Linked DNA regions of Methylibium petroleiphilum PM1. The protein of the gene in region 2 interacts with the protein of the main gene of each other region in a pairwise test. Links are inferred from orthologs where the notes say so. Each region holds a gene or a part of one and is shown on either strand. Other genes may lie near its edges. The genes, in order: hypB and MPE_RS12945.

What was found.
Region 1: the proteins of MPE_RS12945 (region 2) and hypB interact in binary tests that used the Escherichia coli proteins (3 or more experiments, as listed by UniProt). The link is inferred for Methylibium petroleiphilum PM1 from one-to-one orthologs.

The regions. Positions count from the first base shown.
Region 1 is NC_008825.1:2,997,554-3,004,069, reverse strand. Bases 3,494-6,403 are described here. They hold hypB (hydrogenase nickel incorporation protein HypB), read left to right. Parts: upstream 3,494-4,384; coding sequence 4,385-5,422; downstream 5,423-6,403. Other genes in these bases: MPE_RS14195 (Kae1-like domain-containing protein), read left to right, coding at 5,419-6,403; MPE_RS14205 (hydrogenase maturation nickel metallochaperone HypA/HybF), read left to right, coding at 4,025-4,369; MPE_RS14210 (HupK protein), read left to right, coding at 3,494-4,032. Also shown: MPE_RS14240 (HyaD/HybD family hydrogenase maturation endopeptidase), read left to right, coding at 1-270; MPE_RS14235 (HypC/HybG/HupF family hydrogenase formation chaperone), read left to right, coding at 281-613; MPE_RS14230 (thioredoxin domain-containing protein), read left to right, coding at 610-1,122; MPE_RS14225 (hydrogenase expression/formation protein), read left to right, coding at 1,148-2,023; MPE_RS14220 (rubredoxin), read left to right, coding at 2,097-2,333; [NiFe]-hydrogenase assembly chaperone HybE, read left to right, coding at 2,276-2,869; more of MPE_RS14210, read left to right, coding at 2,866-3,493; more of MPE_RS14195, read left to right, coding at 6,404-6,516. UniProt on the Escherichia coli protein: Involved in the maturation of [NiFe] hydrogenases. Required for nickel insertion into the metal center of the hydrogenase. Exhibits a low intrinsic GTPase activity, which is essential for nickel insertion.
Region 2 is NC_008825.1:2,738,790-2,744,161, forward strand. The notes cover bases 2,651-5,372. They hold MPE_RS12945 (FKBP-type peptidyl-prolyl cis-trans isomerase), read left to right. Parts: upstream 2,651-3,611; coding sequence 3,612-4,133; downstream 4,134-5,372. Other genes in these bases: MPE_RS12940 (JmjC domain-containing protein), read right to left, coding at 2,651-3,586; dut (dUTP diphosphatase), read right to left, coding at 4,167-4,616; coaBC (bifunctional phosphopantothenoylcysteine decarboxylase/phosphopantothenate--cysteine ligase CoaBC), read right to left, coding at 4,621-5,372. Outside these bases: bamC (NlpB/DapX family lipoprotein), read left to right, coding at 1-563; MPE_RS12925 (MBL fold metallo-hydrolase), read left to right, coding at 602-1,369; MPE_RS12930 (hypothetical protein), read right to left, coding at 1,473-1,775; MPE_RS12935 (hypothetical protein), read right to left, coding at 1,918-2,448; more of MPE_RS12940, read right to left, coding at 2,438-2,650. UniProt on the Escherichia coli protein: Folding helper with both chaperone and peptidyl-prolyl cis-trans isomerase (PPIase) activities. Chaperone activity prevents aggregation of unfolded or partially folded proteins and promotes their correct folding.

The DNA.
Region 1 (6,516 bases), 260 kb from region 2 along the record:
ATCGGTTGCCAGCCTGAAGAGCTGGAGGACTACGGCGGCAGCCTGCGGCCGCGCGTCAAGCAGGCGCTGGAGGACGCGCTCGCGCATGGGGTCGACACGCTGCGCCAATGGGGCGCGAGGCCCGTGCCGCGCACCGCGCCGCTGGGCGAGCACGAGTCGGTGACCTTCTCGGAGCTCGATATCGGCCGCTACGAAGAGCAGCGCCCACCGGAAGAACTTGCGTGCCGAGTCGGCGACGAACGCTTCTTCCCGCCAGTCGCTCAGAACTGATCGAGCCGCCATGTGCATCGGACTTCCCATGCAGGTGTTGAGCGTCGAGCCCGGTCACGCGCAGTGCCGCGGCCGAGGTGAGTCTCGCCGTGTCCGGACGGCGCTGGTGGGCGACGTCGCACCCGGTGATTGGCTGCTCGTGTTCATCGACAGCGCTCAGGAGCGTCTGACGACCGAGCGCGCGCGCGAGATCGACGCCACGCTCGATCTGCTCGAAGCGGTGATGCACGGCGATGCCGCCGACGGCGTCGCCTCCTTCGCCCTGCCGTCGCGCATGAACCAGGACGAAGTCCTTGCTTTGGCGGGGGCGGCATCCAGCCCCACTTTGGAGAAATCACCATGAGTACCGACACGTCGAGCCACGAAACCCTGGTGAAGCTGCCCGTGCAGCCCCCCAAGACGACGATGGCCGTTCCCGAAACGTCGCCGCTGATCGAGCGGCTCGTCAGCGTCCACGGTGCGACGTGGGTCGACGAGACCAGCATCGGTGACTGGGCCGCGCAGGGAGGTGATCGCGTCGTGTTGTTCGCTGGCGATCCGGTCCGCTTTCCTGAGGGGCTGGATGTGGCTGTCGTGCTGCCGGAGCTGCAACGCAGCTTCCCGGGGCGTTTCCTCGTCGGCGTCGTGCCGCGACAGAGCGAGGAAGCCGTGGCTCGCCGCTACGGTTCGCAGCGCTGGCCGACGCTGCTGTTCCTGCGGGATGGCCAGTACGTGACCACGATCTCCGGCATGCTCGATTGGGACGATTACGTCGAACGCGTCAAGCAGGCGCTGGCCATGCCGACCTCGCGCGCGCCGACCATCGGCATCCCGGTGGTCAGTGCCGGATCCTCCGGTTCGTCGTGCCATTGAAACAACCCTTTCACGGAAGCACCTCATGAAAGACTTTCCGATACCGGTCGTGGGCATAGGCGTTGGTCCGGGCAGCCAGCCCGAGGAGGACGAGAGCCTCCAGTACATGCCGATGCCCCAGGGCATGGAGACCTTCCGCCCGCCGATTCTTCCCGAGCCCGAGGAGATCGCCGCGCGAGAGCAGGCGCACCGCGCTTTGCGCGAGGCCTTGATGGCCCTCGACGACGCGCGCCGCAACGGCGGCAACCGCAGCGTCGACCTGCTGGGACTGCCAGCCGCGGACCTGCAGCTCGTCAACCAGGTGCTCGGCGAGGGCGAGGTGAGTGCGCTGGTCAAGAGCGACGGCGATGCGAGTCATGAGCTGCGCGTGCAGGAGTCCGTCTTTGCCGGCGTGTGGCGCGTGGTCCGCTCGATGGATGGTCAGGTCATGTCGGACGTCATCGAACTCGGCCCCGTGCCGCAGGCGCTGAAGGCGGCCGCACGCGACGATGTCTGGGCCCAGGTGCCGCGCTGGACCGGCGATCTGCCCCCCAATGTGCAGAACGCACCCTCTCTGCTGGCCGAGATCGAGGATCAGTGGCGCATCTGGCGTCCGGGCCAGGCGGCTCACGTCGTCAACCTCACGCTGCTGCCGATGTCGACCGAAGACATCGGCTTCCTCGATCACCATCTCGGCACGGGCCGGGTGCTGATCCTGTCGCGCGGCTATGGCAACTGCCGCATCACCAACACCCGCATGCCCAATTGCTGGCGCGTCGTGTACTACAACTCGCAGGACGTGGTCATCCTCAACACCGTCGAAGTCGTCGAGCTGCCTGAGGTGGCCCAAGCCGCCAAGGAAGACCTCGACGATTCGCACGAGCGTCTGAGGGAAGTGCTGGAGTGGGTGGAGCAGGCATGAGAAGAGCGGCGTGCCTCGACCCGGCGGTCCTGCAGGCCGTCGAGCGCACCGCTTTCGTGTGCGGGGTGAGACCGTGAACTCCAGCAGCCCGCCGCGGTTCGAAGGCAGCTACCTCGGCAACAGCGCCCGCCTGCCGGCCGGCGCGCGTCTCGAATGCAAGATCTGCTGGTGGGTCTACGACCCCGCGCTCGGCGATCCCGTCTGGCAGATCGACCCCGGCACGTCCTTCTCGGATCTGCCGCCGCACTGGCGATGCCCGCAGTGCGACGGGGATGCCGAGCAGTTCATGGTGCTCGACGGCACCACCTGATCATGAGCGCTGCGTCGTCTCCTGCTGCCGCTTTGTCGCGGCGCGTCTGCGATCTCGTGGACCTGTTCCGCGGCATCGAGCGCGATCGCATGGCTGGCGTGCCGGTTCTGAACCCGGCGTTGCAGGTGGAAGCGGTGGGTTTCGAACCGGCGTTCGATCCGGCGATCGCCGATCCAGAATCCGGCGGCGACGTGGAGGCGGTCGGTATTCTCGTCACCCCCTGGTTCATGAACCTCGTCACGATGCCTCTGGAACGCCGTGATGACGTCGCCTGCGTCGGCGTCTCGCGGACGCGGCCCGTCGGCAGCGAGAACTTCGACTTCATCGGAGGCCACGAGCCCGCCTTTGGCTCCTATGCGGCCTGCTCGCTGTTCTCGCCGATGTTCGAGTTCGTCGACCAGGCGGCGGCCGTGGCCACCGCGCGTGCCGTGCTCACGACCTTGCGCGTGCCGGTTGCTGCCGTTGAGCAGACCCCTTCGCCGGCTCGCCGATCCTTCTTGCTCGGTCGGTCATCGGCCACCGGGGCGGTGCGATGAGTGCGGGGCGGCTCGCGGACCTGGGTGGCGCCCTGCTGGTGCGTCCCGGTCGGCCTCGGCCGCACAACCTGGTCAGCACCCGCCCGGACCTGACCGATCTGCTGACCCGCGGCAAGCCCGCCGCCGCGCTGGCCGACATCCTGGGCAGCCTGTACAGCCTGTGCGGCCATGCGCACCGCCTGTGCGCGCAGCGCGCCGTGGCTGCTGCGCGTGGCCGGGGTGACGCAGACGAACGCAATGCCGCTGGCGCGCTGCAGCTCGGCAGTCTGCGCGAGCACTTGCGTCGCCTGTGCATGGACTGGCCTCGGCAGTTGGCGGTCTCGTCGCATCGCGAGGCGCTCGCCGCCCAGGCGATGAGCCAGCTTCAGCATTGCCCGGCGTTCGTCGCTCCGTTGCTGCCCTCGAACACGACGGCGGGCGAAGCGATCCCGGGCCTGCTCGACTGGCTGCAGCATGCCGTCCTGCGCATGCCCGCGTCGCAATGGCTGGCCAGGTGGGAACGCGATCCGCAGGCCTGGTCGATCGAGTGGGCCGGTCAGAGCGAAGGGTGGCTGGCCGAACTGTTCAGGGGAATGCCCGCGGTCGCCGACCGTGTGCTGCCCGCGGCCGATCTCGAACCTCATGCGGGTGCGGCCTCGCTGCGCGAACTCGCCGACGCCTTGCAAGAAAGCCCCGCCTTCGTTCGCCAGCCGCTCTGGCGCGGCGCCTGCGCAGAAACCGGACCATGGAACCGTCTGAACCGGCCGGCCGGCCCGCGCCTCGACAGCCCCAGGTTGCGCCTCGGTGCACGCCTGGCCGAGGCCGTGCGCCTTGCCTTGCCCGACGGAGCGCGGCGCAGCGGCGCCCAGTGGCTCGCGAGCGGCAGCCTGGCGCTCGGCCCGGGGGAGGCCCTGGCCTGGGCAGAGATGGCGCGCGGCCTGCTGGTCCATCATGTGCGCCTCGACAACCAGGGCGATGCGGCGCGCGTCGACAGCTGCCGCGTGCTTGCCCCCACGGAATGGAACTTTCATCCTGCCGGTGCGCTGGCTGCAGCGCTCGAGCGCCTGTCCGCCGAAGTCGCACCGACGCGCCAGCGCGAAGTCGCCCTCCTCATGGCAGCCTACGATCCGTGCGTGCCCTATGAGATCGAGCCGGCCTGGTTGGAGGAGGCCGCCCATGCATGAAGCCAGTCTGGCCGGCGGCATCCTGAAGCTCGTCGAAGACGCCGCGCAGCGCGAGGGCTTTCGCAGCGTAACGGTGTTGCGCATGGAAGCCGGGCGTCTGGCCGGCGTGGAAGTGCGCGCATTGCAGTTTGCGCTGGAGTCGCTCGCGCCGGGAACCTGCCTCCAGGACGCGCGGTTCGAGATCGAGGAGCCGATCGGCCAGGCCTGGTGCCTCCACTGCAGCCAGACGGTCGAGATCGCCCAGCGCGGCGATGCCTGTCCGGTGTGCGGCGGCTACCAGGTGCAGCCCACCGGAGGCACCGAACTGCGGGTGCTCGACATGCTGGTCGACGATTAGACAGAAGGAGCGAGTATGTGTGTCGTTTGTGGTTGTGCCGGGTCCGAGGATCCGAAAGCGGCGAAGCCTGCCGACGAGGCCGTGGTGGCGCAGGCGCAGGATCGTGACGCTGCGCCGAGCCTCTCGGGGACGCACGTTCACGTGGATCCTCGCCACGGCGACCTGCATTACGGTGCCGGCGCCGCACGCGTCTCGGTGCCCGGCATGAGCCAGGCGCGCGCGATCAAGCTCGAGACCGACATCCTCGGCGAGAACAACCGCATCGCGCGGCGCAATCGCCAGCACTTCGAGGCACATGGCGTGACGGCACTGAATCTGGTGTCCAGTCCCGGCTCCGGCAAGACCACTCTGCTGTGCGCCACCATCCAGGCGTTGCGCCGACGCCATCCCGGGCTGTCGGTGTCGGTCATCGAGGGCGACCAGCAGACCAGCTTCGACGCCGAGCGCATCCGTGCGACCGGTGCGCCGGCCATCCAGGTCAACACCGGCAAGGGCTGCCACCTCGATGCGCCGATGGTGGCGGATGCCTTCTCCCGGTTGCACACGCACGACCATCACGCAGACCACCACCACGCGCATCATCACGACGCGCACAGCCTGCTGTTCATAGAGAACGTCGGCAACCTCGTCTGCCCCGCGGTGTGGGATCTGGGCGAGGCCGCCAAGGTGGCCATCCTCTCGGTGACCGAAGGCGAGGACAAGCCACTCAAGTACCCTGACATGTTCGCCGCCGCCTCGTTGATGGTGCTGAACAAGATCGACCTGCTGCCGCACTTGCACTTCGACGTCCAGCGCTGCATCCAGGCGGCCCGGCGCGTCAACCCGGCGATCGAGGTGATCCAGCTCTCGGCGACCAGCGGAGCCGGCATGGACGACTGGCTGCACTGGCTGGAGCATGCGATGTCGCCGGTCGACGCTCACCACCATCACCATCATGAGCCGGCGTCCCCGGCTCGCTCCGAAGGTCCGGATACCGAAGCTGCGCTGCGTCGGCGCGTGGCCGAGCTCGAAGCCGCGCTCGCTGCCGCTGCAGGGGCGGCAACGTCAGATTGAACGGCTGCATCGTGCCGAACGACCTGCCCACCGTACTGGCCGCTGGCGCCTGGCTGAAGAATGCCGTGTGCCTGCTCGAGGGCGGCGTGCCGGTCTGGTCGGCGTTGCACGGTGACCTGGGTGAACCGGGTGCCTGCTGCGCGCTCGATGCCTCAATGCAGTCGCTGCTGCGCCGACCCGGCCGGCCGGTGGCTGCGATCGCGCACGACCTGCACCCCGATTTCTACAGCACCCGCCTGGCGGTGTCTCTGGCCGCGGAGCTGGGGGTTCCCGCGATCGGCGTCCAGCACCACCACGCCCACATCGCGGCGGTGATGGCCGAGCATGGCGTCGAGGAGGCGGTCGTCGGCCTGGCGCTGGACGGCGTCGGCCTGGGCACCGACGGCACCGCCTGGGGTGGTGAACTGCTGTGGGTCGACACCGCCGAATGGCAGCGCCTCGGCGGCCTCTGGCCGCTGGCACTGCCCGGAGGCGATGTGGCGGCACGCGAGCCCTGGCGGATGGCTGCGTCGGCGCTCCACGCGCTGGGCCGTGGGGGCGAGATCGGTGAGCGCTTCGTTGGCGCCGTGGGTGCGAGTGCCGCGCGCCTCGTGCAGCAGTTGCTCGTCGCCAGCTTCAACTGCCCTCCCACCAGCAGCGCCGGGCGCTGGTTCGACGCGGCCGCCGCTGCGCTGGGGCTGAGCGTTCGCCAGGCGCACGAGGCCGAGGCCGCGATCGCGCTGGAGCAACAGGCACGCGCGTGGATCGCGGCGAATGGCCGGCCGACGCGGACGGACATCGTCGATGCGAGCCGGATCGATCGCCTCGACCTGCGCCCCTTGCTGGCGCGATTGCTCGATCACGGCGATGCTGCTGGCGGGGTGCCCGCCGAGGCCGCCTGGTTCCACGTGGCGCTGGCCGAGGCATTGGCCGGCTGGGCTGGTGCAGCAGCCCGCGAGCGCGGTGCGCGCACCGTGTGCCTCGGCGGCGGTTGCTTCTGCAATATGGTGCTCACCGAGCATGTCACCGCCGGCCTGCAGCGGCAGGGGCTGAAGGTGCTGAGGCCGCAGGCCCACACCTGCGGCGATGCGGCGCTGGCGCTCGGGCAGGCCTGG
Region 2 (5,372 bases):
GCATGGTCGAGGTCTACACCAGCGAGCGCAAGGACTCCACGGTATGGCAGCCCCGCCCGGCCGACCCCGATCTCGAGGCGGTGATGCTGTCGCGCCTGATGCTCAAGCTCGGCGCCAAGGAAGAGCAGGCCAAGGCCGCGGAAGCCGCTGCGGCGGCCGCCTCGGCCGCCCCGGTGCCGCCCGCCGCCCGTGCGCGACTGCTGGCCGGCGCCGGCACTGGACTGCAGGTCGACGAGGGCTTCGACCGCGCCTGGCGGCGTGTCGGCCTGGCACTGGACCGCAGCGGCTTCACGGTCGAGGATCGCGACCGCGCCCAGGGCCTGTACTACGTGCGCTACATCGACCAGGCGCAGGCTGCCAAGGATGAGCCCGGCTTCTTCAGCAAGCTGTTCGGTGGCGGCAAGAAGGACGCGGCGGCACAAGGTGGCCTGGCGCGCTACCGCATCGCGGTGAAGAGCCAGGCGGATTCAACGCTGGTGACGGTGCTGAACAACCAGGGCGGCTCCGAGACGGGTGATGCCGCGCAGCGCATCCTGGAACTGCTGGCGACCGACCTGAAGTAGCGATAACGGCCTGAACGGCGGAGACTGCGGTCGCTGCCATGCGCTTTTGCAGCCTCGGCAGCGGCAGTACCGGCAATGCCACGCTGGTGGAGGCCGGCGCGACCCGCCTGCTGATCGACTGCGGCTTCACGCAGAAGGAGCTGTCGCTGCGGCTCGGCCGCCTCGGCCTCGACCCGCCCGGCCTCACGGCCCTGTTCATCACCCACGAGCATGGTGACCACGTCGGCTGCGCGCTGAGCCTGGCCCGGCGCCACCGCCTGCCGCTGTGGATGAGCCGCGGCACCTGGCGCGCGATCGGCGCCCCCGAACTCGACGACGACCTGCTGCACTTCGTGAGCGATGGGGCTCCCGTCGCGGTGGGGGATCTCGAACTGTCGCCCTACACCGTGCCTCACGACGCCGCCGAGCCGTTGCAACTGAGCTGCACCGATGGCCAGCGCCGGTTGGGCGTGCTCACCGATGCCGGCTCGATCACGGCGCACCTTCTGGGTGCATTGCAGGACTGCGACGCACTGCTGCTGGAGTGCAATCACGACCGGGACCTGCTGGCGAACTCGAGCTACCCCGCCTCGTTGAAGGCCCGTGTCGGCGGGCGCCTGGGCCATTTGGCGAACGACACCGCCGCCGAGGTGCTGGCCGCCTGCCGACATGCCGGGTTGCGCCATGTGGTGGCAGCCCATCTGAGCGAACAGAACAACCGTCCGGATCTGGCTGCCGCCGCATTGGCCGGGGCGGTCGGCACCGACGCCGCCGACATCGTGGTGGCCAGCGCGCGCCGGGGTTTCGACTGGCTGGACCTGGCCTGAGCCGCTTCGCGCGGCCGCCGGACGAAAAAAAGCCGCCCCGAGGGGCGGCTTCCTGAAGCGCGGAGCGACCGGGACCAGCGCCCTGTCGCCCTCCTGCCTGCATTTACTTCGTGGCAGCGTCGATGGCGGCCGAAGCAGCAGCACCGGCAGCCGAAGCCGCATCCGCAGCGCCCGCGGCGGCACCGGCGGCGGCCGAAGCGGCTGCGTCGGTCGCAGCGGTGGCAGCCGACGACGCAGCGTCAGCCGCAGCACCTGCCGCAGCCGAAGCCGCGTCAGTGGCGGCCGAAGCGGCCTGCGCGGTCGCCGACGCCGCAGCGTCGACGGCGGTCGCGACTTCTTCCTTCTTGCCGCAAGCAGCGAGGGCGGCAGCAGCGATCAGCGTGGCAAGCAGGAGCGATTTTTTCATCATGAGGTCCTCAAACGAAGGGTTCAAATAACACCGGTGTGGCGGAACCCGCCGAACAACGTCGAGTTCCTGACAAAGACCAGGGCCGCTCGAGCAGCCCCATGCCTAGCCCAACAGTGTATCCCGAACATGGTGCATACCCTCATAGACCCAAGGTCGTGACAGGGAAGCTTTCGTCGGCTCGTTGCGAAAGCGCCTCAACGAGTTCTCGACAGGACACCAGATCCGCGGTCTCGCGGTAGACCCGGCCCCGGTAGCGCTCGCCATCGTGCAAGCGGACGGCCACGCGTTCCGGTGCGAACAGCAGCGTCGGCAGTTTGTCGGCCACTTCCTCGTGGACTGCCAGGCACTGGACGATGTGCGACCACTGCCGGCGCCAATGCACCCAGCGCGGGAAACGCTGCGCGAAGCCATCGTAACCGGCGGCCAGCACGGTCAGCTGGCGTCGCGAACTGGCCCAGCGTGTCAGCGCCTCGATCACCGCCGGCTGCCCGAGCGGCCACCGGGCGAAGTCCCGATCGCACAGCCAGAGATGCCGTGCGCCGGCCTCCGCGCACTCGTCCAGCGCGGACAGCACGGCCTGGCCGAAGCCCTCGCGCGTGTCGATCACCTGGGTGCCGCCGGCGGGCGCCGAAGCGCCCTCCTGCGGTGTATCGGTCGGTTCAGCAGCCATCCTCATCTCCCACGACCTGCAGCCAGCCGTCTTCGGCCCACTGCGTCAGCAACTCCCGTGCAGGCTCGCTGGCCCGCTCCAATTCGCGTGTCGACAACGCACGGCGGTCGGCGAGCCGGCGCATCAGAGCGGCATCACGCCCCGCGGCGCGCCAGGATTCGCCATTCACGAACACATGGGCCGCGTCGTACATCATGCGCGTGCGCGGATCCAGGCGCACGCCTGCGTCGACCGACCGCACCTCCGCTGGCGGCGCGAACCAGACGCGCGGCTTCGGCTCGGTGAGCGCCTCGCCGAGCGCCGCCTGCAGCGCCCGCGGATCACGCAGTGCACGCGACACCGCGTCGACCGCGAAGCGCTGCAGCTCCTCGGGGATGCGCCCCGGCGCGTCGGTCGCGGGCTGGGCCGCGTCGCGGTACAGCACGCGCGGCGCGTCGTCCTCGCGCTCGAGCAGCCGAGCCAGCACCTCGCGCGCCAGTTCGCCGCGCGCCGGGGCCCGGAAGCCGATCGATGCGGTCATGCACTCGCCATCGGCCACCCCGTCGTGCCCCCAGCCGGGAGGCAGGTAGAGCATGTCGCCGGGTTCGAGCAGCCACTCCTGCTGCGGCTCGAAGTGCGCCAGGATCTTCAGCGGCAGATCCGGCCGCAGCGTGTCATCGCCCGGCGGCGCGATGCGCCAGCGACGACGACCCTGCACCTGCAGCAGGAACACGTCGTAGGAGTCGACATGCGGGCCGACCCCGCCGCCATCGCTGGCCCACGACAGCATCAGGTCGTCGAGCCGCGCCTCGGGCACGAAGCGGAACATCGACAGCAGGTCGCGCGCCGCCGGCACGTGCAGGTCCAGGCCTTGCACCAGCAACGTCCAGCCGGCCTGAGAAACGGGCGGCAGCGCCCGGCGCGGCAGCGGCCCGGAACGCAAGGTCCAGCGATCGCGCTGCCGCACGATCAGGCGCGACTCGACATCCTCGCTGCCGGCCAGTGCGAACAGCGCGCCGCGGTCCAGCGGGGGGCGCACGCCAGGCAGTGCCTGGCGGATCAGCAGCGGCCGCTTCTGCCAGTGGCGGCGCATGAAACGGCGGGGGCTCAGGGCACCCAGCAAGGGCGTCGGCGTGTCGATGGCAGGCAGCAGGGACATGGCCTCATTGTGCGATCATCCTTTCATGCAAATCACGCCCCCCTGCGTCGTCAGCCTGACCTGGCGGCTCGAAGATGCACACGGCCAGTTGATCGACGAACTGGCCGAGCCGGTGGAGTTCTTCGTCGGCGGCGACGATCTGCTCTCCAAGGTGGAGGAATCGATCGTCGGCCAGTCCGAGGGCTTCGAGGCCACGCTGCACCTGGAGCCCGAGCACGCCTTCGGTGACTACGACGCCGACCTGGTGTTCTTCGAGGAACGCAGCGTCTTTCCGGAGCACATCGAGGCCGGCATGCAATTCGACGGACCGCCCGAAGGCGCGACCACGCGCGACCTCCCGCTCGACACCGTCTACACGATCACCGAGGTCTACGACAGCCACGTGGTGCTCGACGGCAACCACCCGCTGGCCGGCATCGCGCTGGTCCTTGCGCTGAAGGTGCGCGACGTGCGCGCGGCCAGCGAAGAGGAGATCGAGCACCGCTCGGTCTCGACCTCGGCACTCTCGGTGCTGAGCGCGGTACCGCCCTCGCCCCAGCTGCACTGACGCGGCGGCACGGCGCGCGCGGGCCGGGCCCGGTCAGCGCTGGCCGGTCGAGCCGAAACCGCCCTCGCCGCGCTCCGAGGCGCCGAAGTCGTCGACGACCCGGAAGCTCGCCTGCACCACCGGCACGATCACCAGTTGCGCGATGCGTTCGAGCGGCTGCACCGTGAAGGCCGCCAGCCCGCGGTTCCAGCAACTCACCATCAACGGGCCCTGGTAGTCGGAGTCGATCAGGCCGACCAGGTTGCCGAGCACGATCCCGTGCTTGTGGCCCAGGCCGGAGCGCGGCAGGATCACCGCGGCCAGGCCCGGGTCACCGATGTGGATGGACAGGCCGGTCGGGATCAGCTGCGTCTGACCGGGCTCGAGCAACAGCGGCGCGTCGAGGCAGGCGCGCAGGTCGAGGCCGGCACTGCCCGGGGTGGCATAGGCGGGCAGCTGGTCCGCCATGCGCGGGTCCAGCACTTTCACGTCGATCGTCGTCATGGGTTCAGGTGTTCAAGGTGGCACGGCGCCGCGCGATCTCCGCCACCAGCGCGCGCGCCAGCGTGAGCTTGTCGGCCGTGCCGCCGTCGGCCGGCAGCGGCTGTTCGCCCCGTGCGTCGACCAGCAGCAGCGCGTTGTCGTCGCGGCCGAAGGTGGCCGGCCCGAGGTTGCCCACCACCAGCGGCAGCTTCTTGCGTTCGAGCTTGGCACGCGCGTGCACGGCAAGCTGCTCGCTCTCGGCCGCGAAGCCGACGCAGAAGGGCGGGTTCGGCAGCGCGGCCACGGTCGCGAGGATGTCGGTGTTCTCGGTCAGCTCGAAGCTCGGCGCCTGCTTCTTGCCGTCCTTCTTGATCTTGTGCTCGGCCAGCCGCGCCGGTCGCCAGTCGGCAACCGCGGCGGTGGCGACGAAGATGCCGTGCGTCGCCGCCAGCGGCAGCACGGCGGCGAGCATCTGCTCGGCGCTCTGCACGTCGATGCGCCGCACGCCGCGCGGCGTGGGCAGGTGCACCGGGCCAGCCACCAGCGTGACCTCGGCACCGGCCTCGCGGGCGGCCCGCGCCAGCGCGAACCCCATCTTGCCGCTGGAGCGGTTGGTGAGCCCGCGCACCGGGTCGATCGCCTCGAAGGTCGGCCCGGCGGTGATCAGCACGCGCTCACCGGCCAGCGGCTTGGGCGCGAGCTGCGCCACGATGTCCTCGAACAGCTCTGCGGCCTCGAGCATGCGGCCGTCGCCGACCTCGCCACAGGCCTGGTCGC